DNA from 3 places in the Pseudoalteromonas shioyasakiensis genome. Region 1 is predicted to be linked to each of the others. Evidence: predicted binding sites of a transcription regulator. Region 1 holds the regulator's gene; each other region holds the start of a gene.

Region 1 (9,788 bases):
TTCTGGGACAAAGGGCTGCGATTCCATCATGCCTACTCAGGTGCAGAAGCGCTCGAATTACTTAAAAATGACCATTCGATTTCGGTAATTCTCCTTGATGTGGTTATGGAGTCAGATGATGCTGGCTTGCAAGTTGTAAAGCAGGTTAGAGAGTGCCTCAATAATCACAATGTGCGTATTATTTTACGTACCGGGCAACCAGGCTATGCACCTGAAGAAAAAGTGATCCGCGAATACGATATCAACGACTACAAAACAAAAACAGAACTAACACGCAGTAAGCTTATCACCTCCCTTGTTACTGCTATTCGCTCTTATGAGCAAGTATGTCAGCTCGAATTTCAAAGCCGCGCGTTAAATAATATTTTGTATGCATCTAAGGCTATTCTTGGCTTTACTGATATAAAAGCTTTTTCGATGGCAGTGATTAAGCAGCTCTCAATTATTTTAGATTGCGAACCGCAAGGTTTACTGTGTGGTTCTATCGAAGATGATAATCAGGTTTATGTTTTAGGTGGTTGTGCTGAATATAATGAGTTTATTGGCCAAGGTATTGAGCAGCTTGATGATGGCCGTATTATCATGCAAGTTAACAACTGCCTAGCCCAAGTTGAGCATCAGCACACCGATGTAGACAGTACGTATTTATTAAAAAGCAAAAACCGCCAAGCAGCTATTTACTTAGAAACCGAGCACACACCAAGTCCTTCGCAACTCCAATTTGCAGAGATATTTTTGACTAATGTTAGTGTTGGTCTTGATAATGTTAGGTTGTTCAACCGGTTACGTGATGCAGCTTATAAAGATGTTTTAACTGGCTTATCGAATCGTAACGATTTTATGGATAAAGTGGAGCGTTACTACCAGCCGGGTAAAAGTGATTATGTCTTTTTATTAATTGATGTTGCGCAATTCTCAGATATTAACAATGGCTTAGGGCAAGAGATTGGTAACTTATTACTAAATGCCATTGTTGATAGGCTACATCAAGAATACCCAAATGCAGAGCTGCTCTCGCGCATTGGTGCAGATGTATTTGGTTTACTGTTACCAGTTGCTGAGTGTGACGTTGAGTTACTACGCGAGCACTTAAGTTTGCCGTTCAATGCTGGTGAACACATTTTACCAATCAACTTTAAAATTGGTTTATGTTATCAAGGTGACTTCCTGCAAGCAGGGATCGAGACCTTAAAACTGGGCTACATTGCGCTTAACCAAGCTAAAAAACAATCTTCTGAAATGGTGGTGACGTATACCCCAGATATGGAAGAGCAAATGGCCTGGCGTTTAGGGATCATCAGACAGCTTCGTCAAGATTTTGAGCAGCGTAAATTAGAGGTTTGGTTTCAGCCGCAACTTGATTTAAACACTCTTGAAATCATTGGCTGTGAAGCGCTACTGCGTTGGCCGTCAGGTAATGGTCAGTATATTTCGCCGGCGATTTTCGTGCCTATGGCTGAAGATGCCGGTTTAATTGTTGATATTGGTCAATGGGTGCTAGAGCAGGCATGTATGCAACAAAAGCGTCTCGAAGCTATGGGCTTTGCAATTAGTATTGCCGTGAATGTTTCAGTGCCGCAATTTAAAGTTAAAGGCTATGCGCAGCAAGTTAAAGACACTTTAATTAAGTACGATGTAAAGCCGCAGTTTATTGAACTCGAAGTGACCGAAAGTGTGGTTATGGATGAACTCGCAAACGTGATCACTACATTAAAAGAGCTAAAAGAGTTTGGTATCGAGATTGCAATTGACGACTTTGGTACAGGGTTCTCATCGTTAAGTTACTTGCAAAAACTGCCACTAGACAGACTCAAAATTGATCGTGACTTTATTAAAGACTTACCAGGTCAAGATTGTCAGGCTATTGCTGCGTTAATTATTTCTCTCGGCGCAAGGTTAGGCTTAAAAACCATTGCAGAAGGGGTCGAAACCCAAGCGCAAGCAGATTATTTAGCCCAGCTTGGCTGTGATGAAGTGCAAGGCTTTATGTACGCTAAGCCTATGCCAGAAAAAGAGTTAATTACCTACCTGCAAGCTAAACAATAGCAAGTTTCAACAAAAGCACACTATTTAAACAGCGCCCTCCCATGTGGAGGGCGTTTTGTTTTCTATAATAATCCATAAGACTGGGGTATAATTCGCCCCTTTTGTTAGCAGAGTACACTTTATGAGCGCATTAAAAGCCGAGCGAGGCCTGTTTTCTTACCCTAAGTATTGGGCTGAATGCTATGGCACGGCGCCATTTTTACCAACCACTCGTGCAGAAATGGACGCGTTAGGCTGGGATAGCTGTGACGTGATCATTGTCAGTGGTGACGCGTATGTAGATCATCCAAGTTTCGGTATGGCTGTGATTGGGCGTATGCTTGAGTCACAGGGTTTTCGTGTGGGTATAATTGCGCAGCCTGATTGGAACTCAAAAGATGCCTTTATGGCGTTAGGTAAGCCTAACTTATTCTTCGGTGTTACAGCAGGTAACATGGACTCGATGATCAACCGTTATACAGCTGAAAAGCGTATGCGTCATGATGATGCTTACACGCCGGGTAACATAGGCGGTAAACGTCCTGACCGTGCGGTAGTTGTATACAGCCAACGCTGTCGCGAAGCTTATAAAGATGTGCCGCTGATCATTGGTGGTATTGAGGCGAGTTTACGCCGTATTGCTCATTATGATTATTGGCAAGAAAAAGTACGCCGAAGTGTGTTGTTTGATGCCAAAGCTGACATTTTAATTTACGGAAACGCTGAGCGCCCACTTGTTGAAGTTGCCCACCGTATTGCCGCTGGTGAGTCGGTTGAGACAATTCAAGATATTCGTGGTACTGCAGTTATTCGTAAAGAACCATTACCGGGTTGGCGTGGTAGTGACTCAACTGCAATTGATAAAATCGGTAAGATTGATCCAATTCCAAACCCGTATGGCGCAGATGATGTGGGTTGTAGTAAATCTGAATTTAAAAAAGCGGGTATTGATTTAAGTGCCGAGGCGGCTAAGCCAATCACTGTTCAGCCAGCACGTCCTAAGCCATGGGAAAAGACCTACGTTAAGCTGCCAGCGTATGAGCAAGTAAGCGTAAATAAACCGCTTTATGCCCATGCCTCGCGTATTTTGCACCAAGAAACAAACCCAGGTTGCGCACGTGCGTTATTTCAACGCCATGGCGACCGTTCTATTTGGGTTAACCCGCCAGCATTCCCACTTGAAACAGAAGAAATGGATGGCGTATTTGGTTTGCCCTATCAGCGTATTCCGCACCCAAGCTACGGCGATGAAAAAATCCCAGCCTATGAAATGATTAAAACCTCGGTGAACATCATGCGTGGTTGCTTTGGTGGTTGTTCTTTCTGTTCGATTACAGAGCACGAAGGGCGTATTATTCAAAGCCGTTCTGAGCAATCAATTATTGATGAAATTGAGCAAATTCGTGACAGAGTACCGGGCTTCACTGGGGTTATTTCTGACTTAGGCGGACCGACAGCGAATATGTACAAGTTGCGCTGTAAGAGTAAAAAAGCAGAGAGTACGTGCCGCCGTTTATCATGTGTTTATCCAGATATCTGTAAGCACATGGACACGGATCACACCCCAACCATTGAGCTTTATAAAAAAGCCCGTGATGTAAAAGGTGTGAAGAAAATCTTGATTGCGTCTGGCGTTCGTTATGACTTAGCTGTAGAAGACCCTCGCTACGTTAAAGAGTTGGTTACCCATCACGTAGGCGGGTACTTAAAAATTGCGCCTGAGCATACTGAAGATGGTCCATTGTCTAAGATGATGAAGCCGGGCATGGGTGCTTACGATAAGTTTAAAGAGTTATTTGATAAATACTCAAAAGAAGCGGGTAAAAAGCAGTATTTGATCCCGTATTTTATTTCTGCTCACCCAGGGACGAAAGACGAAGACATGGTGAACATGGCGTTGTGGTTAAAGTCTAATGACTTTAAGCTTGATCAAGTGCAAAACTTTTATCCATCGCCGATGGCCAATGCAACGACGATTTATCACACTGAGATGAATTCGCTGCGCAATATTAAGAACAATACTGAGCAAGTGCCTGTTCCAAAAGGCGCACGCCAGCGCCGCTTACACAAAGCGATTTTACGTTACCACGATCCTGCTGGTTGGCCGATGATCCGTGAAGCACTAAGAAAAATGGGCAAAGCGAATCTAATCGGTAAAGGACCGAACTGCTTGGTACCAGAAGAAGGCCGCAATGAGAAAGCAGCTAAAGGAAAGGGCGGTAAAGGCCGTGCGGCACTGACTCGTCATACCGGTTTTAGCCAGTTTAAAAAGGCGAATACCAAACCTAGAGTCGGTAAAAATAAGCAGCGCGCAAAGTAAATATGTAAATATAAATACGGCCCTTAAAGGGCCGTTTATTTATATCAATTCGCTTAATTGAGTGGTCTATTTTGAAGCAATAAAACCTCGTTGATAACAGGACAAAAATTTCGTTATTTAGTTGTTCTAAATCAGAAATTTTTAACGCAGGTAGCGACAGGTTTAATCCCTCAAAATGATTAAGTATTATTGCGAATTGGTATTAGATCAATAACCAAGTCGCGGTGCCTAAAAAGGCAAAGATACCAACAATATCGGTCACGGTTGTCAGTACTACACTGCCGGCGAGGGCTGGGTCTATTTTCATTTTCTTAAGAATTAGCGGAATACTCGCACCCGCAATACCAGCGGCAACTAGGTTCATGAACATTGCAAAGGCCAGCACTGCTCCGAGCTTAAAGTCCCACTGCCATAGGGCAACCACACCAGCAATTAATATCGACCAAATAATGCCATTCAGTGCGCCAATCGCCAGCTCCTTGAGTAACAAGAAGCGTTGGTTGGTTTGGTTGATATGACCAACCGCTATACCACGAATAACAAGAGTTAAGGTTTGGCTACCCGCAACCCCCCCCATTGAAGGGACGATACCATTGAGCACCGCCAAAATAGGCAAGATTGCTAAGGTGTTTTCGAAAAAGCTTGCCACAATTGCTGCTAGCAATGCGGTTAATAAGTTAACCCCAAGCCAAATAGAGCGACGCTGCGAACTTTTCAGTACTGGCGCAAAGGTGTCTTCTTCGTCGTCAAGACCCGCGAGGCTTAGCATGCTGTGCTCTGCATCTTCACGGATTACGTCAACGATATCATCGATGGTAATACGACCAAGCAAGTGAGCGTTATCATCAACAACAGGAGCTGAAATCCAGTTGTGACGTTCAAACAGCTGCGCCACATCACTTTCATCCATAGAGATTAGGATTGACTCACAGTCTTCATCCATTAAATCACGGACAATTTTATCCGAAGGACTGGTCAGCAATGTAGTTAACGAGAGCGCGCCTAAAAAGCAGTTATGCTTATCAACTACGTATAAGTCATCGGTACCTTCTGGTAGCTCCCCTCGTAAGCGTAAATAGCGTAGCACCACATCAAGGGTAACATCAGGACGAATGGTGACTGTATCGCTGTTCATCAAGGCACCGGCTGAGCGCTCTTGATAAGAAAGTGCTTGAGTTGCTCTTTCTCTATCTTGCGAGTCCATGGCACTGACTACGTCTTGATATACGGTATCAGGAAGACTACGTAAAACCTCACCTAAGTCATCGTCGTCCATATCTTCAGTGGCAGCAGCAATGTGCTCAGGCTCCATCTGGGCAATAATGCCAAGACGTACATCTTCAGAGAGTTCTTCTAGAACATCACCACGGACATCTGGATCAACCAGCTGCCAAAGCATACGACGAATTTTATGGGGAGAAGATTCAAGTAAAAGGGCTGTATCACAAGGTGCCGTTTTGGCTAACATACCGCGCACTTGAACAAATTGACCACTATTGAGTGACTTGGTCACTTGTTTGAGTTGTTGTAGTGGGTAATCTTGTTCAAAGGCTTCTGGCATTGGCGTCCTTACAACTGAAAAAAGTTTAAATAGGCTAAGCAAATACAGCATAGTTGCTTTGAAGTGTATTTGCAGAGATATCGTCGCACTGCGATAAATTTATTAAGAGTTATGTAATTTAGAAAAGCGAGCGATATAAAAGTAGGATATTTAAAGGGAATTTTAAATATCCGAATTAAGTTTACCGTAAACCTTGAAGTCTTAGCAAATGCTATTCTTGCTCGTGGAAGCGTTGTGCTATTAATTCGCCGATTGCCGTTAATGCAGCATCGGCGTCAGGGCCTTCGCATACAACGCGAACTTCTTTACCTTGACTACTTTCAAGTAGCATTAATGCTAACACGCTATCGCCTTCAGCTTCTTTATCATCTTGATAAAGCGTAATTTTGGCATCAAACTGCAGTGCTAATTGCGCTAAAACAGTAGCAGCGCGAGCATGTAAGCCAAGTTTATTTTGAATTAAAAAGGTATCTTCAGCGTGCATTGTTGGTGCCTAATTAAATGTCCTGTTCGCGATGGCGAATTTTTACATTAGCATGAGTTTTAGAAAAGCTCTCACCAATTGTTTGCGCTAAGTAAACAGAGCGATGTTGGCCACCGGTACAACCAATAGCAATAGTCAGGTAACTGCGGTTATTACGCTCTAAGTGCGGTAACCAAGTTTGCACAAATGTTTGTATTTGCCACGTAAATTTTTGCACTATGCTGTGGCTAGCTAGGTAATCTTTGACTGGTTGATCAAGGCCAGTTAGTGGCTTTAAATCAGGTTCCCAGTGTGGGTTAGGTAAAAAGCGTGCATCAAAAACGTAGTCAGCTTCTTTTGGAATACCATGCTTAAAGCCAAACGACATAAAAGTAATAATCAGCTTTTTATCTTTTTTACCTAAAATCTTTTCGCGAATTGATTCTGCTAACTGATGAACACTTAGATCAGTGGTATCAATCATAAAGTCAGCGCGAGTGATCAGCACATCAAGCAGTATTTTTTCTTGTTTAATGGCCAGATCAAGCGGCAAAGAGTCAATGGATAGTGGATGCAAGCGGCGTGTTTCTGAAAAGCGCTTGATCAGAGTTTGGTCATCACTGTCTAAATAGAATAGCGTTGGGTTTGCGAAACCTGGCAGGTACTCAAGAATATCATTAAATTCTTGCTGCTCTTTCGGTAAGTTACGTACGTCGATGCTGACCGCTATTTTATCGTAGTTATCAGACACACTTCGTACGAGCGAAGGAAGTAGATTAACTGGAATATTATCAACGCAATAATACCCTAAGTCTTCCAGTACTCGTAAAGCGACCGATTTACCTGAGCCTGAGCGACCGCTGATAATTATTAATTCCATTTATGCCTCTGCTGATATGACCTGAAACAGTTGCTGATCGGTAGTTGCACTACGCAGCTGTTTACAAAACTCTTTATCTTTAAGTCTATCAGCAATTGTTGATAAGGTCTTTAGGTGAAGCTGACAGTCACCATCTGGTACGATGAGTGCTACAAAAATATCAACCGGGCGATTATCAATTGCATCAAAATTAATAGGGGATTCACTCACTATCACAAAAGCATGAGGTTCATCTGCGCCACTCATTCGGCCATGTGGAATAGCAATACCTCGGCCAATGCCGGTGCTACCTAGTTTTTCTCGGTTGAGTAAAGCATCTAGGATATCTTGTTGCGATAAATGAGGAAGCTGCTGGTGAGCCAGTTCGCTGATATATTCAAGAATTCTTTTTTTGCTATTAAAAAGGACCGCAGCTTTGCTGCAGTCCTGGTTAGTAAGTGAACTTAGTTTCATAATTTAATGTCGAGCTAATTTCTCTTTGTGTTTAATGACTTGGCGATCGAGTTTATCGATCAGTGAGTCAATGGCTGCGTACATATCTTGATGTTCTGTAGAAGCGAATAACTCGCCTCCGTTTACATGTAAAGTTGCTTCTGCTTTTTGGCTTAATTTTTCTACATCTAGAATGACATGAACATTATTAATATGGTCAAAATGCCTTTCTAGTTTCGCAAACTTGGTGTTTACATAGTCTCTTAATGAATCTGTGATTTCTACATGACGACCAGTTAAATTTAGTTGCATAAGCATTTTTCCTTCTATGTAAAACGTCTAAATCAGACTCTTACGCTGATTAGACGGAGGTATTGCTAGAGACTCACGATATTTTGCAATTGTACGTCTAGCTACTTTAATTCCTTGCTCAGCCAATATATCTGCAATTTTGCTATCACTCAATGGTTTAGCTGAGTTTTCTGCAGCGACTAACTTCTTGATTAAAGCGCGTATTGCTGTAGAAGAACACTCACCACCATTTTCGGTGCTGACATGGCTTGAGAAGAAATATTTCAACTCAAAAATACCCCGTGGGGTATGCATATATTTTTGCGTTGTTACCCGTGAAATCGTCGATTCATGCATTTCGACCATTTCAGCAACATCATTTAGCACCATCGGCTTCATTGCCTCAGGGCCATGCTCAAAGAAAGCTTGTTGTTGTTGAACGATACAGTTGGTCACTTTTAATAGCGTATCGTTACGGCTTTCTAAGCTTTTAATAAACCACTTAGCTTCTTGTAAGTGAGAGCGAATAAATTGGCTGTCGCTACTTGATTTAACAGAGCGAGACATCGCCGCATATTGGCTGTTCACTCTAATCTTTGGCATACAGTCTGGGTTTAACTCGACTACCCAGCGACCTTTTACTTTTTTTACTGATACATCAGGTATGACGTACTCAGACTCTTCGCGCACTATGCTATCCGCAGGCTTAGGATTTAAGCTGTGGATGAGCGTCATCACTTCTTTAAGCTCGTTTTCTTTAAGCTTAGTCTTTTTCATCAAAGTTCGATAGTCGCGACTCGCTAATAATTCGATATGCTCAGATAAAACCATTTTAGTTTCAGCTAAATATGGCGTATTAGCATCGAATTGACGTAACTGAATGCACAGACATTCTTGTAAACTGCGTGCGCCAATACCAACAGGATCAAATAACTGAATTCTTTTTAAGACCGCTTCGACTTCATCAAGTTCGATTTCTTCTTCATCGCTATTTTGATTAAAGCTTTCGACGATATCTTCACAGCTTACCGTTAAAATACCTGATTCATCGATAGCTTCTACAATTGCCACAGCAATCGCTTCATCAGTAGGGCTAAATGGCGTGAGCTGTAATTGCCACATTAGGTATTCGTGAAGGGTTTCGGTTGATGCACCCTGATAGATTGATTCATCTTCAGGCATTGGCCCTGACGATGTTGAAGGGGCGGCACTCATGTACTCATCCCAGGTAACATCCATAGCTAAGTCATCGCTTACGGTGTCTTTATTGAGAGCATCACTACTTTCTTGCTCGTATTCGCTAGGAGCTTCTTCGGCAGACGCGCTGACTTGCACATCGTCAGATTCAGCTTTTTGCTCATTCTTGCCGGTGCTTTCTTCGTTGTAATCCGCTTCTTCCACTTCAAGTAGAGGATTACTATCAAGCGCTTCTTGAATTTCTTGCTGGAGATCCAATGTACTGAGCTGCAACAAACGAATAGCTTGTTGCAGTTGTGGAGTCATTGTAAGTTGCTGGCCCATGCGCAGCTGTAATGATTGCCTCATGTATCCCTAACAATCCTTTTTAAGTTATCGATAACTGTGCAAACACAGTTAAGTCATTATCGATTTATTGTCATTGTTATAAGTCTAGCAGATGCTCTAGTCGCTGGCGTAATGGTTACAGCCTGAATTGCTCGCCTAGATATACATCGCGTACAGTTTGGTCTGCTAATACGTGCTCAGGTGTGCCTGATGCAATTAGCTCCCCATGAGAAACAATGTAGGCTTTTTCACAAACATCAAGGGTTTCTCGAACATTATGGTCAGTAATTAG
Region 2 (9,788 bases), 320 kb from region 1:
ACTAACTGAGCAGCAATCACTTTACCCGGTGTAAGGGCTACAACTTGCTCTATCACATTTTGTAATTGACGGATATTACCCGGCCAGTCATAGCGAACCAAAGCATGCATTGCATCGTTGGCAAACTGCTTTTGCTCTTGCCCCATACGTTTAGCAATTAGACCTGCAAAATGCTGCGCTAGCAAACTTATATCTTCTCGGCGTTCACAAAGCGGAGGCAGTTTTAAGTTCACCACGTTTAATCGGTAGTATAAATCTTCACGGAACTGCTGATTACTAATTGCCTCTGGGAGGTTCTTATGAGTCGCCGACACCACCCGCACATCAATTGGGATCTCTTCTTGAAAGCCCACTGGGCGAATGGTTTTCTCTTGTAAAACCCTCAGCAGTTTTACTTGTAAATTTAGCGGCATATCACCAATTTCGTCTAGAAAAAGGGTACCACCTTGTGCTTGTTGAAACAAACCTTGATGGTCTTTGACTGCACCTGTAAATGCGCCTTTTTTATGCCCAAATAATTCAGACTCTAAAAGCTCTCCCGGCACAGCGCCGCAGTTAATTGCCACAAATGGCCCATCACTAACATGGCTGTGTTGATGTATCGCCTGTGCAAGCAACTCTTTACCGGTGCCGCTGGCACCTGAGATCAACACATTCACTTGCGTTGGACCAAGCAATTTAACTTGCTCAAGTAAATGCAACATCGCCCCGCTACGGGTGACAATATTGGTTTGTGTCGGTGTTTCATCACCGTGTACACCATGGATTTCGATAGCTTTGGCAAGGCTGTCGAACAGCTCATCTTTATCAACAGGCTTGGTAATAAACGCAAATATACCTTGCTTCGTCGCTTCTACTGCATCAGGTATCGAACCATGTGCTGTCATCATAATCACCGGCATCGAAGGATAGCGACTTTGCAATTGGCGATGCAATGCCATGCCGTCCATTTCATCCATTCTTAGGTCGGTGATCACCGCATCATAAGTTTGATTTTTTAGCGTTTGTAGTGCCTCAATGCCACTTTCAACCGTGCTTACCAAGTAGCCTTTAGACTCAATTCTAATCGCCAGTAACTTTAATAAACTCGCATCGTCATCTACTAATAAAACCCGTGGTTTTGTTACTTCATTCATGGTTACTGCTCCTTGGTTTCTTCACGTAGCAGAAGTTGTTGTTCGATAGTCGCAAGCGACGATAAGGTTTTTTCCATTTCATCACTTAGCGCCTGTTTTGCTTGTTTTGCCGCTAAATTCTGTTGTAAATATTGCTTTTGCAACCAAAGATACTGCTTAATATCATCTGGCCAATAAAAAGCATGGTCACTTTTTTCAAGCTGACTAAGGGCTTTTTCTGGCTCTGAAGCAGCGAGTAAACAAATCGACTCAAATAGACGTTTTAGCTCATTTTCACCAACATAATTTGCTTTCTCAGAGCTTGCTTTAAAGCCACCGCACTTGGCAGCATGCCAAGCAATGACTGTACTTGCAGGCGGATATAACGGCTCACTTTTCGGCCGAGGCTTTGGATTTGGTTGCCCTTGAGGTTTCGCATCTGTTGTCGGCTCTACTTGCTCTGTCTCGACATGCTTTTGCGTGATCGTGCACCCTGTTATAAAAAGTGTGCCTATAACAAGCATAAAACTGGCTTTATTCGCTAAGCCCATATCAGTTAACTCCTTGGGTTAATTGAATTGGTAAAATGGCTGTAAATACACACCCTTGTGGCTCATTATCTGTAATAGAGAGCTTACCGTTTAATTGTTCAACGGTTTCTTTAACTATGGTTAAACCGAGCCCGCTGCCCATTTCAGTATGTTGTTTTGCATTCTTGCCTTGGTAAAAAGCTCCAAACACAGCGGCTTTTTCAGTATCCTCTATCCCTACTCCTAAATCGCTGACACTCAAAATTAACTGCCCCTGTTTTAAACTTGCTTTTATTGTCACTGACTCGTGTTCCGGCGAAAACTTTAGCGCATTTGAGGTAAGCTGAATAAGCACCATTTCAAGTAGTTCAATATAAATAAACAAGGCTTTATTTGGTAACTCGTTCACCCACACAATGGATAAGTCACGCGCTGATAACCGGTGCTCAAAATGACGCTCAATTTTATTCATCATCAAGTTAAAGTTAAGCTCGCTTAGGCTTTGCTTACTTGTGCGAATAGCGTTGTAACTTAACAGGCTTTCAATCATAGCTCTGAGTCGCATCATACTTTGCGTTATTAGCTCAATAACGGCTTGTTGCTCGCTATTAATTGGACCAACAATTTCATCTGCGAGTAAGTCTGTGCCTTCAACCATAGAAGCTAGGGGCGTTTTTAATTCATGTGTCACATGGCGTAAAAATGTATCTTTTTGCTGCTCAAGCATATGTAGCTGTGCTTGAACCCACTCTAGTTTGTTACCTAATTCAACTAACTCTGACGAGCCTCGAACTTGAATTTTTTGCTGCCAATGGCCTTGTCCAAGTTTATCAATAACATGTGTGAGCTCTCTGAGCCGTCCGCTGATCCGCCAAAGAAACCCGCCCCCGACCAATAACGTGAGTGGAATTAACGCAACTAACCAATTAATAAATGAAGCTTGAAGTGCTTTTAATTGCTGCTGATTTTTTGTGATGCGCAATTCATTTTGCTCTTTGAGCCAATTTGTTTGCTCACTGATAAGCTTACTAGCAGGTGCAAACAGCTCACCATCTTGTTTTTGTTCTATCAATAAATGTTGATGCGCAAATTGTAATACCTCAGCTAATTGCCGCCACTGCGAGATATAATCATCGGTTGGGCTTAAGAATATAAGCTCATCAACACTTTGCAGTGACGATTGCCACTTGTTGGCAATCAAGCTATCGAGGGATTCACTTTTAAGCACCCAGTTTTGTCGAGTTGCCCTTTCTAGGCTATTTAAGTCTTGTTTGAGGTTGTTAAATGCTTTGGTAATTTCGTAATTGTCACCGACGATTTCTTGAGTCACTGCAAGCTGCTTATTGAGCGCATTTAAAAATAGAATCACCACCAAAGATAACGGTAGTAAAGACAGCAAAATGCTACAGACGAACTGGCCAATAAGACTAGGTCGCCAATTGAGTAACTGTTTTATTTTTATCGCTACTGTATTTTGCATATTCACTCTCAACATAATTTCAGATGCTGATTATTAGTGAACAAACTTAGACACTCGCTGAATCCGACCTTAAAAAGTACTGATTTTTACCCAAAAACCGATACAAAGTTGCTATTTGGCAACAGACTAACTCATTGAAATAAAATGGATAAACTTTTAACACCTGAAAATCGTTGCAAAAAAGACACAACACCCTGTAACTATTTCGCATTTAAAACTACAGAAAACCAATAAAACACTGATAAATAATGGTTTTTAATATTGGCATTGATTTTGATAAGTACTAAGCAAATTAGTTTTTTAGGACACAAAATGAAAGTAACGGCCCAGGTAGCCAGTCTGCTTATAAGTATCTTCTCGGTAAGTAGTTATGCACTTGATTTGCAAACAACGTTTAACGAGCTTGATAAAGACAGTAATGGTTTTTTGAGTGAAGCAGAAGCATCTGAAGATGCATTATTGCATGGCAATTTTACTCAAATTGATAGTAACCAAGATGGCCAAATTTCATTTTCTGAGTTTCAGTCGTTTATTCAATAGGAGATTGTAATGAAACAACTTTTAGCTGCATTTTCACTGATGTTTTTAGTTATCAGCGCTACCGTTTTAGCATCACAAATGGATGTTCGATTTGCTAAATTTGATACAAACGCCGACGGCGAGATTTCATTAACTGAAGCAACCAAACACGATAACTTACTTAAGCAATTTGCCGATCTGGATGAAAACGGCGATCAGGTTTTGTCTGAACAAGAGTTTGAAAAATTCAAACCTTAACGGCTTAAAGTGCTTGCCATAATCCCAGAGGGAATGTGTAAACGGATTTAAATTTTGGGAGTTAAATTATGGCAAGCACTTTTATTTATAAAGGAGAGTAATTATGAGAATTTTCTGGCTTGCTTCATGTACCTTAATTACTATAAGCTTCAATAGCTTAGCATTGGATGTAAAACAACGATTTGATCACCTAGATAAAGATAAAAATGGTTTTTTATCTTTGCAGGAACTGTCATCACAACCGCACTTGCAAAAACGCATAGCGCAATGGGATACAGATAAAGATAAACAAATCTCGCTCCTTGAGTTTAAACACTATTTAACAAACAAGAGTTAAAGTAATGTCAAAATTAACCTTTGCCAGCCTAATTTTATATTGTGTATCTAGCACAGTGAGTTTTGCTGCAGATAGTATTGGTGAAAAATTTAAACAACTTGACCGTAATGATGATGGTTACCTGACTCGTTCAGAGTCTGCCAGAGACCCAGCTTTGTGGTCACGTTTTAAAAACTACGACAGCGATAAAGATAATAAATTATCGCTCAGTGAATTTAAGATCTACGCAAGCAAATAAACAGTCCATGTTAACTATTTAATTGCTGCTGAGTTGCAGTTTACTGCAACTCTGATACTGTTTTCATAAATCAATAAAAACTATTAGAAGATTATGAAACTTATCATCAGCCTACTAGCAACAGCTTCGCTTAGCTGTTTTGCCAACACCACAGTTATTTACAATGTAAATGGCTACACGCCTACCTACAAGGGCGAAACTCAACACTTTTCAGCACTGGTTTTTAAAGACGGTAAAGTCGTAAAAACAGGCAATGACTCAATTAAAAACAGCTTCCCTGACGCCACCTCTATTGATGGTAAGCAAGCCACGTTACTACCTGGTTTAGTCGATGCTCATGGCCATGTAATTGGTTTAGGGAATAACCTCTCACAACTTGATGTCAGAAATACGAACTCGGCAGATGAGGTTGGCAAAATGCTGGCTGAGTTTGCCAAAGATAAACAAGGTTGGATCATTGGTCGCGGTTGGAACCAAGAGCAGTGGCCTGGCGGTGAGTTTCCAACTGCCTCTAATTTAGACAAATATGTAAAAGACAAACCTGTGGTACTTTCTCGCGTTGATGGCCATGCTGTGTGGGTCAACTCAAAAGCCATGGAGCTTGCAGGTATTGCTAAACAAACTCCCTCTCCTGCTGGCGGTGAAATTTTAAAGCTAGATTCTGGCTTACCTTCAGGGGTATTCATCGATAAAGCCGAAACACTTATTACCCAGCATGTACCAAAAGCAAGTCATACCAGCATTAATACCGCTTTAGATAATGCAGGCACACACTTGCTGAGTTTGGGCATTACATCAACCCATGATGCTGGTATCGATTACGACACATGGCAAGTGTACAAGCAGCGCTCTGAGCAAAGTACTCTTCCTGTCAGAATCGTAGCCATGCTAAGTGCAGCCGATCCTCAGCTAGAAACCATGCTCAAAGCGGGCAAATATAAAGACATGAATGACATGCTGTCGATTCGAAGTGTCAAAGTGTATGCGGATGGTGCTCTAGGAAGCCGAGGCGCAGCCCTTATCGAGGAATACGCAGATCGTAAAAATCACCATGGCTTAATGCTTGAAACCCAAGAGAAACTTGAGCAGCTATTTAACCTAAGTTTTGCTCATGGTTTTAGTGCGAACACCCACGCAATTGGCGATAAAGCCAATCACGTGGTGCTCGATGCTTATGAAAATGTGTTTAAAAAAACCGGTGGGATTTTACTTCGTAACCGAATTGAACATGCACAAATTGTGACTCCTGAAGATATCCCTCGTTTTAAAATATTAAAAATTATTCCATCAATGCAGCCTGTTCATGCAACCTCTGATATGCATATGGCAGAGCAGCGTCTGACTGAAAAACAACTTGAAGGGGCGTATGCTTGGAAAACCTTTTTAGCACAAGGCTCAGTAATTGCAGCAGGTTCTGACTTTCCTGTAGAGCTTGCTAACCCGTTTGATGGATTATATTCGGCAATTACACGAATGGATCATAATCAATTGCCTGAAGGTGGCTGGCGACCAGAAGAGCTACTATCGCGTGATGAAGCTTTGCGAGCATTTACTTTAGGCGGTGCTTATGCTGCACATCAAGAGTTTAAGGTAGGTAGTTTAGAGCAAGGCAAGTGGGCTGACTTTATTTTGATTGATAAAGACTATTACAAAGCACCTGTTTCTGAAATTCACGATATTAACGTGACACAAACCTGGATTGCGGGCGAGCTAAAGTATAAAAAAGAGGAATAATATTACTCGGCGTCAGCTTTTTGCTGACGCTTTAATTTAATAATGTGGTAAACATTCACAAATGCCAGTAAGCCATTGGTAAAGGCCACCGGAACGGCACCTATTGCCAGCCCGTAGAAGGTAAATGCAATACACCCAGCTAGGTTAAGCCAACGTAGCTTTACTACATCGCTCATTGTCAAAGAAGCAACCAACAGTGCTGACGCTAAATAGCCTAAATATTCCCAACTCAATTGTTCTCTCCTAGGCTTTAGGTTAGCATTGGAGCTTGTCATTTTTTTTGACGCACTCTGTGCTAGTTTGACAATAAAATAAAAAAGCTAACTTACTAAAAACCTTGTAAAGCTTAAGAATAATCTTGGCTTTAAAATCATTACACGGGAAATGAAGGTATCAGTAACGTGAATCACCTTACTAGCAAGTTAGCGTAAATTCTTAGAATCTTAATGCTAACGTCATTAAGGTGTAATAAATAGGACAATTGTCCGAAGAGCGGCGTTAATGTTTCAATATCATTTTTCAAGCTATCTTGTTGACCAACTACTGACATTTGCAGGCAGTAGTTTTCAACAAGCTAAAAAAGAAGTGCTGATCCACCAAGATCAACCCTTGTCAAAACTCGTATTAGTGAGAAGCGGCACAGTGTCGTTCAGCTATGACGTGGGTAATGGCCGACGTCTTCTTTTAGGCCAGCTTGATTGTAACAACACACTGATTGGTGAGATTGAAGCACTGAATAACTACCCGTGTATTTACACAGTTACGTGCTTTAGCGATGTAAGTTATAACCTAATTGAGCTTAAACATTGGCGCGCACTACTCTTAGAAAAGCCAGAGTTAAGCTTGTACACAGCGCAAACAATTGCCGCTAAGTTCCAAGAAAACCAAAAAATAAACTTAGATAAGCTGCTATTACCACTTAGCTACAACATAGCTAAAGATTGCTTATTAAGAGCTGAAAACAGTAATCCAACACTATTGCGTGCCTACCCTACAGTGAATGCTGAAGCAGAACGCTTTGCCACCACCGAAAGAGCTTATAGACGCGTAGTTACAGAACTAGTTGAAAAAGGCTTAGTGCAGAGAAGTAATCAAGGTTTACAAGTAGTAGATATCGACAAGCTTAGCGAATACGTAGAAAGTTTTGCGCAGTTATAAGTGTAGAACACACTCATAACTGCAAGATCATTCAAAGTTACTTTTCTAAAAGTATGTCATGAATATTAGCTAAATCAGACTTACCTTCGATAATTTCGTCTGGCGTTAGGCCTGAAAGCTCATGAGGGAACACTAACCACTCTTCAGACTCATGAATGAAGTAATCTGGCACCATATCTACCTTTGAGTTCTTCGGCTTGTAGTACGGGCATGCAACGCGAATATCACGTGGTAGGTTTAAACGCATTAACTCTGAAAGCTTTTCTTTTAATGCAAAAATGCTGCGGCCAGAATCAAACACGTCATCAACGATTAGTAATGAGTTATCTGCATTGGCATTTTCAATGATGTAATGCAGGCCGTGTACTTTGATCTCTTTAGACTGCTGGTTAATACCGTAATACGACGAAGTACGCACTGCGATATGGTCAGTTTCGATGCCTTTGTAATCATAATATTCTTGAACTGCGATACCAATTGGAGCACCACCACGCCAAATACCAATGATGAAATCAGGACGGAAACCATCTTCATAAACTTGTGCCGCAACACGAAATGAATCTTCAAGAAGCTGCTGCGCAGTGATATAGCACTTATCTGACATAAATAGAGACCCCAATGTGAAATGATCATTCAAGTGTAGCTAATTTAGTAATAACTAACCACAGGATGAGAAAATGTGGGGCGGGATTTTATACTAATTTACTCAAAAAAGCTTGTATCAGTTTGTAAAATTACCTGTTAGATCAAAAAAGCGCCTTAACTTAGATAAAGTTAAGGCGCTTTTAATTAGCTACAGAAAAAGTAAATTGCTTATGCTTTTTCTAGTAATGTTCTTGCAACGGTACGCATACCTTGTGTTGTCGCACCAGCAGCCCACTCGCTTGTGCTACCCATGTTAAATGCAGCGGCAAGGTCAATGTGCACCCAACCTTTACCTTCATTTGGCACAAAACGTGATAAGAAACCTGCCGCATTAGAAGCACCACCGTAACCACCGCCTTTTTGTGGGCGGCTATTTGCTGTGTCTGCATATGGCGACGGGCAATTTTGTTGATGCCACTTTTCTAGTGGTAATGGCCATGCAGCTTCCATTTCTTGCTCTGCAAAGTCTTGTACATCACGTACAAGCTCTTTATCAAGACCGAACAATGCATTGTACTCTTGACCAACAGCAACAAGTGCAGCGCCTGTTAACGTTGCCGCATCAATGATTAATGGCGCGCCAGACTCACCTGCAGCCATTAAGCCATCAGCGAGCACTAAACGACCTTCAGCGTCTGTGTTAACGATTTCAACTGTGGTGCCATTTTTGTAAGTTAAGATATCACCAAGTTTGTAGGCATGGCCTGAAATTAAGTTTTCAGCACAGCATAAGAACAACTTAATGCGTTTGTTGATACCACGGCTAATAGCAAGCGCTAAACCTGCAGTTACTGTAGCAGCACCGCCCATGTCGCACTTCATGCCTAACATGCCTTCACTTGCTTTAATTGAGTAACCACCTGAATCAAACGTAATGCCTTTACCAACTAAAGCGGCCGCAACAGGTGCATTCTCATCACCCGTTGGGTTGTAATCTAGTGCTAATAATACCGGTGGACGCTCACTACCACGGCCAACCGCGTGAATACCAATCCATTGCTGCTCTAATAAAGCATCACCTTTAATGATTTGGTAGCTTACGTGCTCTGGCGCTAATGACTGAATAAATTCTGCCGCTTTACCAGCTAGGCTCTCTGGGAAAATGTCATCAGCTGTGCCATTGATCATTTGACGAGCCCACGTCGCTGCTTGCTTTAAAGAAGCCAGTTCTTTGCCGTCTGTTTTTGCATTTTCAACAAACTCAATAGCATCTAAATTTTTTGGTGAAACAAAGCCTTGATAGAAAGCCCATTGTGTTTCTGTACACCAAACATCGCCCACTAAAGCAATATTTTTTAAGCCTTGATTAGCTAACGTACGTGCTGCTTTTTGTACGTTCTTGAGTGTATCTTGCTCAGTTAAATGAACAGTTGCGCCTTGTTCAGTAAAAGAAAGAGCGGCTTTTTCGCCCCAATGCGCGGCAGCACTCTGCTCGCTAAGTTGAACTAAAAATTTTTCTGACATGTTAGAATACTCTTTGCGCTAAAAATGTTGATCGAGTTTACTACAGCCAACGTCAGTTCCCAACAGCTTGCGATAAATAGCATTGTGCAGTGTGGTTCAATCCATGTAATGAATCACATACAATAAAGAAAAACGAATTTATAAGAGCCATGAAGTTTACTCCAGCATTACAATCAGCCACCTTAATCAAACGCTACAAACGTTTTTTAGCAGACTTAAAAACTTCCGAAGGCGCAGAGTTTACAGCTCACTGTGCTAATACCGGCAAAATGACGGGCTGTGCAGAGCCAGGGTTTAAGGCTTTTTATTC
Region 3 (9,788 bases), 1.5 Mb from region 1:
CGGGTTCGTTGTTTGATAGTTATTCAGCAGATGACTTGTACTCAGATAAAAAGGCATTGCGCGCTGGCGATATCATCACTGTTAAATTGCAAGAATCAACGCAAGCCACCAAAGCGGCAAAAACCGAAACCGACAAAGAAACGGACGCTAGTTTAGATCCTGTTATTGGGCTTGGTGGCAATCCAGTTAACATTGGCGGTGATAGCATTCAGTTTGGTATTGGTTCAGGAGCATCGTTTAAAGGTGATTCAAAGTCTAACCAATCGAATAGCTTATTTGGCGATATTTCTGTCAATGTGATGCGTGTTTTACCTAATGGAAACTTGGTTATTCGCGGTGAAAAATGGCTTACTTTGAACACAGGTGAAGAGTTTATTCGCTTAGAAGGCTTAGTTCGTCCTGAAGATGTGCAAGCAGATAACACGGTCACATCAAACCGTATTGCTAATGCGCGAATTCAATACTCAGGTAAAGGGCAAATTCAAGAAACGCAAAGTGCAGGTTGGCTGTCTCGTTTCTTTAGTAGTTCGCTTTTCCCATTTTAGAGGAATAAAGTCATGACTGGGTTTAAATACATCATCGCTCTTTGCTTAATTAGCCTGCAGTTTTCTGCACAGGCTGAGCGAGTCAAAGATGTATCTATGGTTGAGGGTGTTCGCTCAAACCAATTAGTGGGTTATGGTTTGGTTGTCGGTTTGCCCGGCACAGGTGAACAAAGCCGATTTACTCAACAAAGCTTTAAAGCCATGTTGAATGGCTTTGGTATCACTTTACCTGATAGCTTAAAACCTAAGATTAAAAATGTTGCAGCTGTGGCTGTACATGCAGAATTACCAGCATTCAGAAAACCCGGTCAAACCATTGATATCACGGTGTCGTCTATCGGTAGTGCGGGTAGTTTACGTGGCGGTACCTTATTACAAACCTTCCTAAAAGGGGTTGATGGCAATACCTATGCGATTGCACAAGGCAGCTTAGTCGTTGGTGGCCTAGGTGCGGAAGGAGCAGATGGTAGCCGTGTAATTATTAACACACCAACAGTGGGCCGTATTCCAAACGGTGCCATTGTAGAGCGTGCTATTAAGAGCCCGTTTATGCAAGGTGACTACATTACTTTTAATTTAAATCGCCCAGACTTCACAACGGCTAAACGCTTAGAGCAAACGATTAATGATTTAGTGGGTCCTGATAGCGCTCAGGCAATCGATGCAGCGTCAGTACGCGTGTTAGCACCGCGTGATGCATCTCAACGTGTTGCTTATTTGTCGACACTTGAAAACTTAGAGTTTAAGCCAGCAGACACAGCAGCAAAAATTATTGTTAACTCGCGCACAGGCACAATAGTAATTGGCAAAAATGTGAAGCTACAGCCTGCGGCTATTACTCATGGTGGTTTAACGGTCACCATTGCTGAGCAGCAAAATGTGTCACAGCCAAATGCTTTAAGTGATGGTGAAACTACCGTTACCAATCAAAGTATTATTGATGTGAACGAAGATGATTCACGTGCTTTTGTATTTAACCCGGGTGTTAATCTTGATGATCTCGTGCGTGCAATCAATGAAGTTGGGGCTGCACCGGGTGATTTAATGGCAATCCTAGAAGCTTTAAAAGAAGCGGGCGCGATAAACGGGCAACTGGTTATCATTTAAATTAAAACGCGCTTTCGAGCGCGTTTTTTGTTTCTATACCTTAATCGTTCAGCATATAAACATCAGCCAAAATCTTGGCTCTGAAGTTACTCCATTCCTGTATCAGTTATTAGCCAATCTATAAAGTTTTTTGTTGGCGCAATTTTTGCATTCTAATTTTCATTATTAACTATTGTGTCAAAAAGCTGATGGATACTAATCATCTCGACAAGCAAAACTTTTTTGATTTAGGCAACTTAGACTCATTACGTCAAAATGCCTTAAAAAGTGATGCCTCTAGCGATGCGTCAAAAGAGGCGCTGAAAAAAGCGGCGGCACAATTTGAATCTATCTTCACTCAGATGCTGCTTAAAAGTATGCGTAAAGCAAATGAAGCGTTTGAAGATAAAGACAGCCCATTTAATTCAAGCGGCGTTAAATTTTTTGAAGAGATGCATGACCAACAAATGTCGGTTGAGCTTTCATCAAATGGCTCGTTGGGTCTAGCTGACTTGATTGTTCAGCAGCTCTCGCCAGACGGTAAAGAGTTTACACCAGGTTCTGTACTAAGAACGACGGCTGATTTTGCTAGTGATAAACGCGCAAGCGGTGTCCTTGATAGCACTACTGAGGCTCAGGCTAAACCACAAGCTGTCGAGGATACATCAGCGAACGAGCAAACAGAAAACCGCTTTGAAGATGCTGAGTCTTTCATTCGCTCTGTTTGGGAGCACGCTAAAAATGCGGCTGAGAAAATTGGCTTAAATCCAGCTGTGATGGTTGCTCAAGCAGCACTTGAAACGGGCTGGGGTAAACACATCATCAGTAAAGCTGATGGCACAAGTAGTAACAACTTATTCAATATTAAATCGGATAGGAGCTGGCAAGGTGATAAAGCAAGCAAAGTCACGCTTGAATTTGAACAAGGTGTGCCAGTTAAAAAGCAAGCAAGTTTTCGCTCTTATCAATCGATTAAAGATAGTGTGAACGACTTTGTGGATTTTTTAAATGAAAACCCACGTTATCAAGAAGCACTTAATAATACCGCAGAGCCTGCAGCCTTTTTAGATTCGTTACAAAAAGCAGGCTATGCAACTGATCCAAATTATGCCGATAAAATTAAGCAGGTATTGAAGCGCGTTGAGCTTCAAAGCGTCGCTGCTTCATTGGTACGTTAAGGAGTAGACCCTCATGTCATTTAGCTTATATGACATAGCAAATGCCGGTGTAAGAGCTAACTCTGAGCTTTTACAAACCACCAGTAAAAACATCGCCAACGTTAATACCGAGGGCTATGTGCGTGAGCGTACCGAGTTCACAACCATGATCGACAACCAAGTCGGTCGTGGTGAGACTTATCGCTTATTGAATGAATTTGCGCAAAAGCAATTAAATAGAGATACCTCAAATAAAGCATTCTTTGATCAGTTTGTAACTGAAGCAAGCCGTGTAGATAGCTTGTTTTCAGAAGAGTCAAACAGCTTATCAACGAGCGTAAACTCGTTTTTTAATAATGTTCAAGAAAGCTTAAATCAACCGTCATCAACAGTCGCTCGTTCACTGGTCATGACGGATGCGCAAAATTTGATTGATCAAATGGACAGGTTGTCGAGCATTGTGGTTGACCAAAAAGCAGTGGTAAATGAGCAGCTAGAAATCTTTTCAGATGAAGCTAATAACCTGATCCAAAATATCAGTGATTTAAATACCAAGATTGCTTCGGTTCATGGTACTGATCGTGAGTCAGTATCAAGTGGTTTATATAATGAACGTGATAAAGCAATTCGTGACTTATCAGAGCTGATTGATATTGAAACACTCGATGGTAATAACGGCGAAAAACAAGTGTACTTAGGCTCTGGTCAAGCTCTTGTTATGCAAAGTGGCACATTTAACCTGTTTTCATTCAGTGGCGATCCTGATCCGAACTTTAAAGAATTAAAACTTGATGTAAACGGTGGCAAAGCCGTGCCGCTTGAAGTTGATGTGAGTAAATTGAAAGGCAAAATTGGTGGCTTACTGGCATTTCGTGACGATATTTTAGTGCCTGCGCAAAACCAGCTTGGTCAAATGGGCTTATCATTAGCCGACGCCTTTAATCAGCAAAACCGTTTAGGTATGGACGCTAATGGTGAAATTGGTGGTGATATTTTTGCTATTCCAACGGTTGATGCGTTCGGTTATCAAGCTAATACGGGTACATCAACAATGACGGCAACGGTTGAACCAGGTAAAGGCAGCGAATTGCCAGCAAGTGATTTTATTGTGAAATACAGTAATACGAATGAAGTTGAAATTTACCCCGTTGATTATAAAGGCGAGACGATTAAAGATGCCAGCGGTAATGATATTTTTACTACAGCAGCCGTTGATCCAGTGACTGGTAAGGTCAATTTAAAAGATAACCCTACAAATAGTGGCTTAGATCTGTTTGGCTTAGAAATAACTCTCGATATGAGTAACCCACCAAGTGTTGATGACCAATTTATGGTGAAGTTGAACTCTCAGGCTGCAACGAGTCTAGAGCTTGCAACTGAGCGCCCTGAAGACCTAGCGTTAGCATCGCCTATTCGAACTGCGAACGATATCAATAATACCAGTGATGCAAGTATTTCTGCTGGCACAGTGTCTGATATTGATAACTCAACGGGTATTACCGTGGGTCCTCCACCGAGTTTGGCGAATGGCGATATCACGTTAGTGAAAACGGCGAATGCTAACGAGTATCAAATTACAGATGGTAACGGTACATCGACCTTTACCATTACACCACCTACTGAGAATATTCTTGCTCAAGCAGGGGCGCCTTATGATAGTTACGGTTTTGACTTCAATATTGAAGGCTCCCCTGCTACTGGCGACACCTTTACATTAGAGTTTAACACCGGTGGTTTTGATGATAACCGTAATGGTTTGCTATTGGCCGATTTACAAAATGGTGAGCTAGTGCGTCAAAATGTTGAAGCAAGTAGTACAGCCGATAATCATAAAACCTTTAATCAAGCCTATTCAGGCATTGTCACTGATATTGGTGTAGTGACTAGTCAAGCCCAAACGAATGGTGCGGCCTTTACAGCATTGGCTGATCAGTCTGAAGCTTGGTATGAATCGCTATCGGGTGTAAACCTTGATGAAGAAGCAGCTAACTTACTGCGATTTCAACAATCGTATGCAGCATCAGCACAGGTCCTTTCAACAGCACGTACTATTTTTGACACCTTATTAAGTGCGGCGAGGTAATTATGCGTATTTCAAATAACATGATGTATAAGAATAACCTGAATTCTATTCTTAACTCACAGCAAAATGTTAATAAGGCACAAGAGCAGGTTAATACTCAAAAGCGCGTATTAACTGCTGCTGAAGACCCTTCGGCTACGGCTCGCGCATTACTTTATAACGATCGCATTCAGGGTAATGAACAGTTCACAAAAAACATTACTATGCTGAATAGCCGCCTGACAACAGAAGAAAGTGTGCTGCAAAATATTAAAGGTGCGCTTGAGTCTGCTTATACTTTATCTATTCAAGCTGGTAATGGTGCCTATAGTGATATCGACCGTGAAGGTATTGCTGAAGAAGTTAAAGCATTACAAAGTACAGTACTTGATCTTATGAATGCTAAGACTGAAGACGGTAAATTTATCTTTTCGGGTTACCAAGATAATACCCCTTCTTATAGTTACAACAGTACGTCTGGTCGCTATGAATATGGTGGCGATCAGGGGCAACACAAAATCAAAGTGGCTGAAGGTGTAGAAATCAAATCAAGTGACAATGGTTTTGATACATTCGAAAAAGTAGACGCACGCCTAAATGTTGCCTCAAACGATGGCACCGTTTCGGGCGGAATAACAAGCTCAAAAGTATATGTTACTGAACAAGCTGATTTCGATAAATTCCATCAGGCAAATTACAACGCAGATCCTGCCGCAGCGGCAAACGCTAATACACTAAGCTTTATTACTACCACAGGCACACCAGATACATTTGTTGTACAGCAAGCAGGTGTAACGATTGATAGTGGCAGCTTTGAAAACGGAAAAATCGTTTATAAAGGTATAGAGGTGAACATTGAGCCTGTTGCAAACGGCCAAGTTGATGTTGATCTTGAAGCACCGCAAAAAGAAAATGCATTGAATACTCTGGATGATCTTATTGCAGGCTTAACTGACCCTAACTTAACGCAAGAAGAGTTTGATCAGGTTTTAGCAGATGCTGTTGTACAGCTAAATAATGCTAAAAACCAGGTTTCACTTGTTCAGGCAGGTTTAGGTGGGCGTTTAAATACAGCTGAGAAAATTGAAAGATCTAATGGTGATCTAGATACAAGTAATAAAGCAGCGAAAGCTGAGCTTGTTGAACTTGATATGGCAGAAGCAATTACTGAACTCACTAAACAAGAAACTTCACTGCAAGCGGCTCAGGCAACATTTGGCCGTTTGGCTAACCTTTCATTATTTGATTACTTATAATTTGCTAAGGTTAAGCTCATTTAATGAGCTTAACCTTCAAAACCTTCCTTAACTTTCCTTTTAAAAACCTATTTAAGCGTACTCTTTGTAGTGTTATGAGCTCTCAAAGTATATTTAAAAGAATGATTCTGTTGGGCCAATAAAGCAGTTTTTAAAATAATTTAAAGATATTTTTTGTTTTAATACAAGGCGTTAAATAAAAAAATAAAAATTGTTTAAAAATTCGCTAAAGGATTTTTTGACCGGACCGATAACTTAATTAACCAAGCAACGTAGCAAACAACTGCTACAGCTTAATTAGAGTAAGTTTAAGAGTAAATGATAAGTTTACTTCGGGAGAAATATCATGGCACTTTATGTAAATACAAATGTTAGTTCATTAAACGCACAAAGACAATTAATGAATTCTGGTAACTCACTTGATACTTCATTCAAGCGTTTATCATCAGGCATGCGAATCAACAGCGCAGCAGACGATGCGGCAGGTCTACAAATTTCTGACCGTTTAACATCACAAATCAACGGTCTTAACCAAGGTAACCGTAACGCGAATGACGGTATCTCTTTAGCCCAAACAGCTGAAGGCGCACTAGACGAAGTAACGTCAATGTTTCAACGCATGCGTACACTAGCTCAACAGGCGGCGAATGGTTCAAACACAGATGAAGACCGTCTAGCGATTCAAGACGAAATGCGTTCTCTTTCATTGGAAGTAAACCGTGTTGCAAGTGATACAACTTTCGGTGGTCAAAACCTTTTAGATGGCACTTATGATGCGAAGTTCCAAGTAGGTGCTGATGCAGTGCAAACTATCGACTTCAGCATGCAAACTGTGGGTGCAACGACAAATAGTCTAGAAGCAAATGGTGGTTTCACTATCTCTGGTATCGCAGGTGTTGCTGCAGGTGTAACTGGTAATACTCTTACTGAATTAGCTGACGGCGTGAGTGCAATTTCAGGTGCAGCTAATAGTTATACATTTGAAGGCACTTTTAAAGCTGCGGATATAAGTGTATCTACTCAAGCAAACGCACAAGCTGTTCTTGCTGGTATGGATTCTCTAATTGCAGTCGTTGATAAAAAGCGAGCTGAGTTAGGTGCTGTACAAAACCGTTTCCAATCAACTATTCGTAACCAATCGAATATTGCTGAAAACCTTAGTGCTGCGAAATCACGCATCAAAGATACAGACTTTGCTCAAGAGACAGCGAACTTAACTAAGATGCAAATCTTACAACAAGCTAGCCAAACAATTTTAAGCCAAGCTAACCAACGTCCTCAAGCGGCATTAAGCTTACTAGGTTAATAGTTGGGGATTTGAGTTAAAGTGAAGTCAAAACTTTGACTCAAAAGAAAAGCGCCTTTGTCTAATGGGGTATTAACAAAGGCGCTAAGATAGGATTATAAAGCGGAGGCGCTCAAAATCCTGACAGTAGCGTTCTAACATTTGTAAGAACATAAAATAGTTAGCACAAATTATGCCATAGTTTGTGAAAAAGAACCCACTCTCAAACTTATCTCTTCCAAGGCTCCTATTAGGAGCCTTTTCTCATTCTTAAGTGTTTAGTTAATAGTTGGCCTATTAATTGCTCTAATTCTTTTAAGTTAATCAACTAATCAGCAAAGTGGCAGTTTTTTGCCCTAGGCGACTTAGAATTGCCGTTGTAAGGGTCACTTTGTCAAGTTCACTTTTAAAAACTGGCTTTACTTTGACAGATAAGAAGAGAGTAAATTATGGCTTTATATGTAAATACTAACGTGAGTGCATTAAACGCACAAAGACAACTAGATAGAACCGGTGGCGATTTAGATACCTCGTTTAAGCGTCTTTCATCAGGTCTACGTATTAACAGTGCGGCTGATGATGCTGCAGGTTTACAAATTTCTGACCGCTTACAATCTCAAATTCTTGGTTTAAATCAGGGTAACCGAAATGCTAACGACGGTATTTCGCTTGCGCAAACTGCTGAAGGTGCGCTTGATGAAATTACCTCAAGTTTTCAGCGCATCAGAACATTATCACAACAAGCAGCTAATGGTTCAAATACAGATGAAGATCGTTTAGCTATCCAAGAAGAAATTCGTCAGTTATCAGCAGAAGTAAACCGAATTGCTTCTGATACCACCTTTGGTGGCCAAAACTTACTAGATGGTAGTTATTCAGCGAGTTTTCAAGTAGGTGCGGATGCTGTACAGACAATTGGCTTTAGTATGCAATCAGTTGGCGCGACGACGAATAGTTTAGAGGCTAATGGTGGATTTACTCTGTCGGGTATTGCTGGTATTGCAGCAGGCGTAGCTGGTAATACACTTGAAGAGCTTGCCGCAGGTTTAAGTGGTATTGATGGAGTAACTCAAGCTGACTCAGTAAGTTTTTCGTCGGTATTTACTGCTGGTGGGATTAGTGTTTCAACCCAAGTTAACGCACAAGCTGTGCTTGCTGGTATGGACTCGTTAATCGCAGTAGTAGATAAAAAGCGTGCAGAGCTTGGTGCTGTACAAAATCGTTTTCAATCTACGATTCGCAACCAATCTAATATTGCTGAAAACTTAAGTGCTGCAAAATCTCGTATTAAAGATGCTGACTTCGCTGCAGAAACGGCAGCGCTAACAAAAAACCAAATTTTACAACAAGCTAGCCAAACCATTTTAGGTCAAGCAAATCAACGACCCCAAGCGGCTTTAAGTTTGTTACAAGGTTAAATTTAAAAATAATTTAAAAAATTTACAAATAAAGCTAAAGCTTTCGCTTTGTCGGACGATAAGCGAGTTAGAGAACTATAAATCTAGGACTCTAAGTCGGTTAAATAGCAGGGTAGGGGTATCCCGCGTTTAACTATAAAATGATAAAGCGGAGGCTAATATGGCTTTATATGTAAACACTAATGTGAGTTCTTTGAACGCACAGCGCCAGCTAATGAAATCTGGCAACTCATTGGATACTTCATTCCAACGTCTATCATCAGGCTTACGTATTAATAGTGCGAAAGATGATGCTGCAGGTATGCAGATCACTAACCGTTTAACTAGCCAAGTTAACGGTCTTAACCAAGGTAACCGAAATGCAAACGATGGTATTTCACTTGCGCAAACAGCTGAAGGTGCACTTGATGAAGTAACTTCAATGTTCCAACGTATGCGTACTCTTGCGCAACAAGCATCGAATGGTACAAATACTGATGAAGACCGTTTAGCGATTCAAGATGAAATGCGCTCTCTTTCATTAGAAGTAAACCGTGTAGCTGCAGACACTACGTTTGGTGGCCAAAACCTTCTTGATGGTAGCTATGATGCTAAGTTCCAAGTAGGTGCTGATGCAGTACAAACTATCGATTTCAGTATGCAAACTGTGGGTGCAACGACAAATAGCCTAGAAGCAAATGGTGGTTTCACTCTTTCGGGTATCGCGGGTGTTGCTGCGGGTGTAACTGGTAATACTCTTACTGAATTAGCTGACGGCGTGAGTGCAATTTCAGGTGCAGCTAATAGTTATACATTTGAAGACACTTTTAAAGCTGCGGATATAAGTGTATCTACTCAAGCAAACGCACAAGCTGTTCTTGCAGGTATGGATTCTCTAATTGCAGTCGTTGACAAAAAGCGTGCAGAGTTAGGTGCGGTACAAAACCGTTTCCAATCAACAATTCGTAACCAATCGAATATTGCTGAAAACCTTAGTGCT

What was found. The regulator sigma-54, encoded in region 1, starts transcription at its own class of promoters, with help from an activator protein. The targets are predictions, from matches to a motif close to GTTGGCACGNNNNTNGNNT.
Region 2: a site for sigma-54 is predicted at 3,386-3,404, ahead of KQP93_RS03800 (EF-hand domain-containing protein). Genes of this name have one in related genera too.
Region 3: a site for sigma-54 is predicted at 1,785-1,803, ahead of flgJ (flagellar assembly peptidoglycan hydrolase FlgJ). Genes of this name have one in related genera too.

What each region holds. Positions count from the first base shown of each region.
Region 1 covers NZ_CP077770.1:475,564-485,351, forward strand. The annotation lists gene KQP93_RS02285 (bifunctional diguanylate cyclase/phosphodiesterase) at 1-2,046, shown strand, start outside; gene KQP93_RS02290 (YgiQ family radical SAM protein) at 2,168-4,345, shown strand; gene mgtE (magnesium transporter) at 4,548-5,906, opposite strand; gene KQP93_RS02300 (HPr family phosphocarrier protein) at 6,118-6,390, opposite strand; gene rapZ (RNase adapter RapZ) at 6,404-7,249, opposite strand; gene ptsN (PTS IIA-like nitrogen regulatory protein PtsN) at 7,250-7,702, opposite strand; gene hpf (ribosome hibernation promoting factor) at 7,706-7,993, opposite strand; gene KQP93_RS02320 (RNA polymerase factor sigma-54) at 8,021-9,517, opposite strand; gene lptB (LPS export ABC transporter ATP-binding protein) at 9,633-9,788, opposite strand, start outside.
Region 2 covers NZ_CP077770.1:794,618-804,405, reverse strand. The annotation lists gene KQP93_RS03815 (sigma 54-interacting transcriptional regulator) at 1-1,136, opposite strand, end outside; gene KQP93_RS03810 (hypothetical protein) at 1,139-1,666, opposite strand; gene KQP93_RS03805 (HAMP domain-containing sensor histidine kinase) at 1,668-3,125, opposite strand; gene KQP93_RS03800 (EF-hand domain-containing protein) at 3,438-3,665, shown strand; gene KQP93_RS03795 (hypothetical protein) at 3,675-3,902, shown strand; gene KQP93_RS03790 (EF-hand domain-containing protein) at 4,006-4,239, shown strand; gene KQP93_RS03785 (EF-hand domain-containing protein) at 4,244-4,477, shown strand; gene KQP93_RS03780 (amidohydrolase) at 4,571-6,211, shown strand; gene KQP93_RS03775 (YgjV family protein) at 6,214-6,444, opposite strand; gene KQP93_RS03770 (Crp/Fnr family transcriptional regulator) at 6,713-7,369, shown strand; gene KQP93_RS03765 (phosphoribosyltransferase) at 7,407-7,973, opposite strand; gene pepB (aminopeptidase PepB) at 8,183-9,478, opposite strand; gene sfsA (DNA/RNA nuclease SfsA) at 9,628-9,788, shown strand, end outside.
Region 3 covers NZ_CP077770.1:2,767,781-2,777,568, reverse strand. The annotation lists gene flgH (flagellar basal body L-ring protein FlgH) at 1-545, shown strand, start outside; gene KQP93_RS12895 (flagellar basal body P-ring protein FlgI) at 558-1,652, shown strand; gene flgJ (flagellar assembly peptidoglycan hydrolase FlgJ) at 1,841-2,809, shown strand; gene flgK (flagellar hook-associated protein FlgK) at 2,823-4,871, shown strand; gene flgL (flagellar hook-associated protein FlgL) at 4,874-6,106, shown strand; gene KQP93_RS12875 (flagellin N-terminal helical domain-containing protein) at 6,453-7,412, shown strand; gene KQP93_RS12870 (flagellin N-terminal helical domain-containing protein) at 7,841-8,809, shown strand; gene KQP93_RS12865 (flagellin N-terminal helical domain-containing protein) at 8,970-9,788, shown strand, end outside.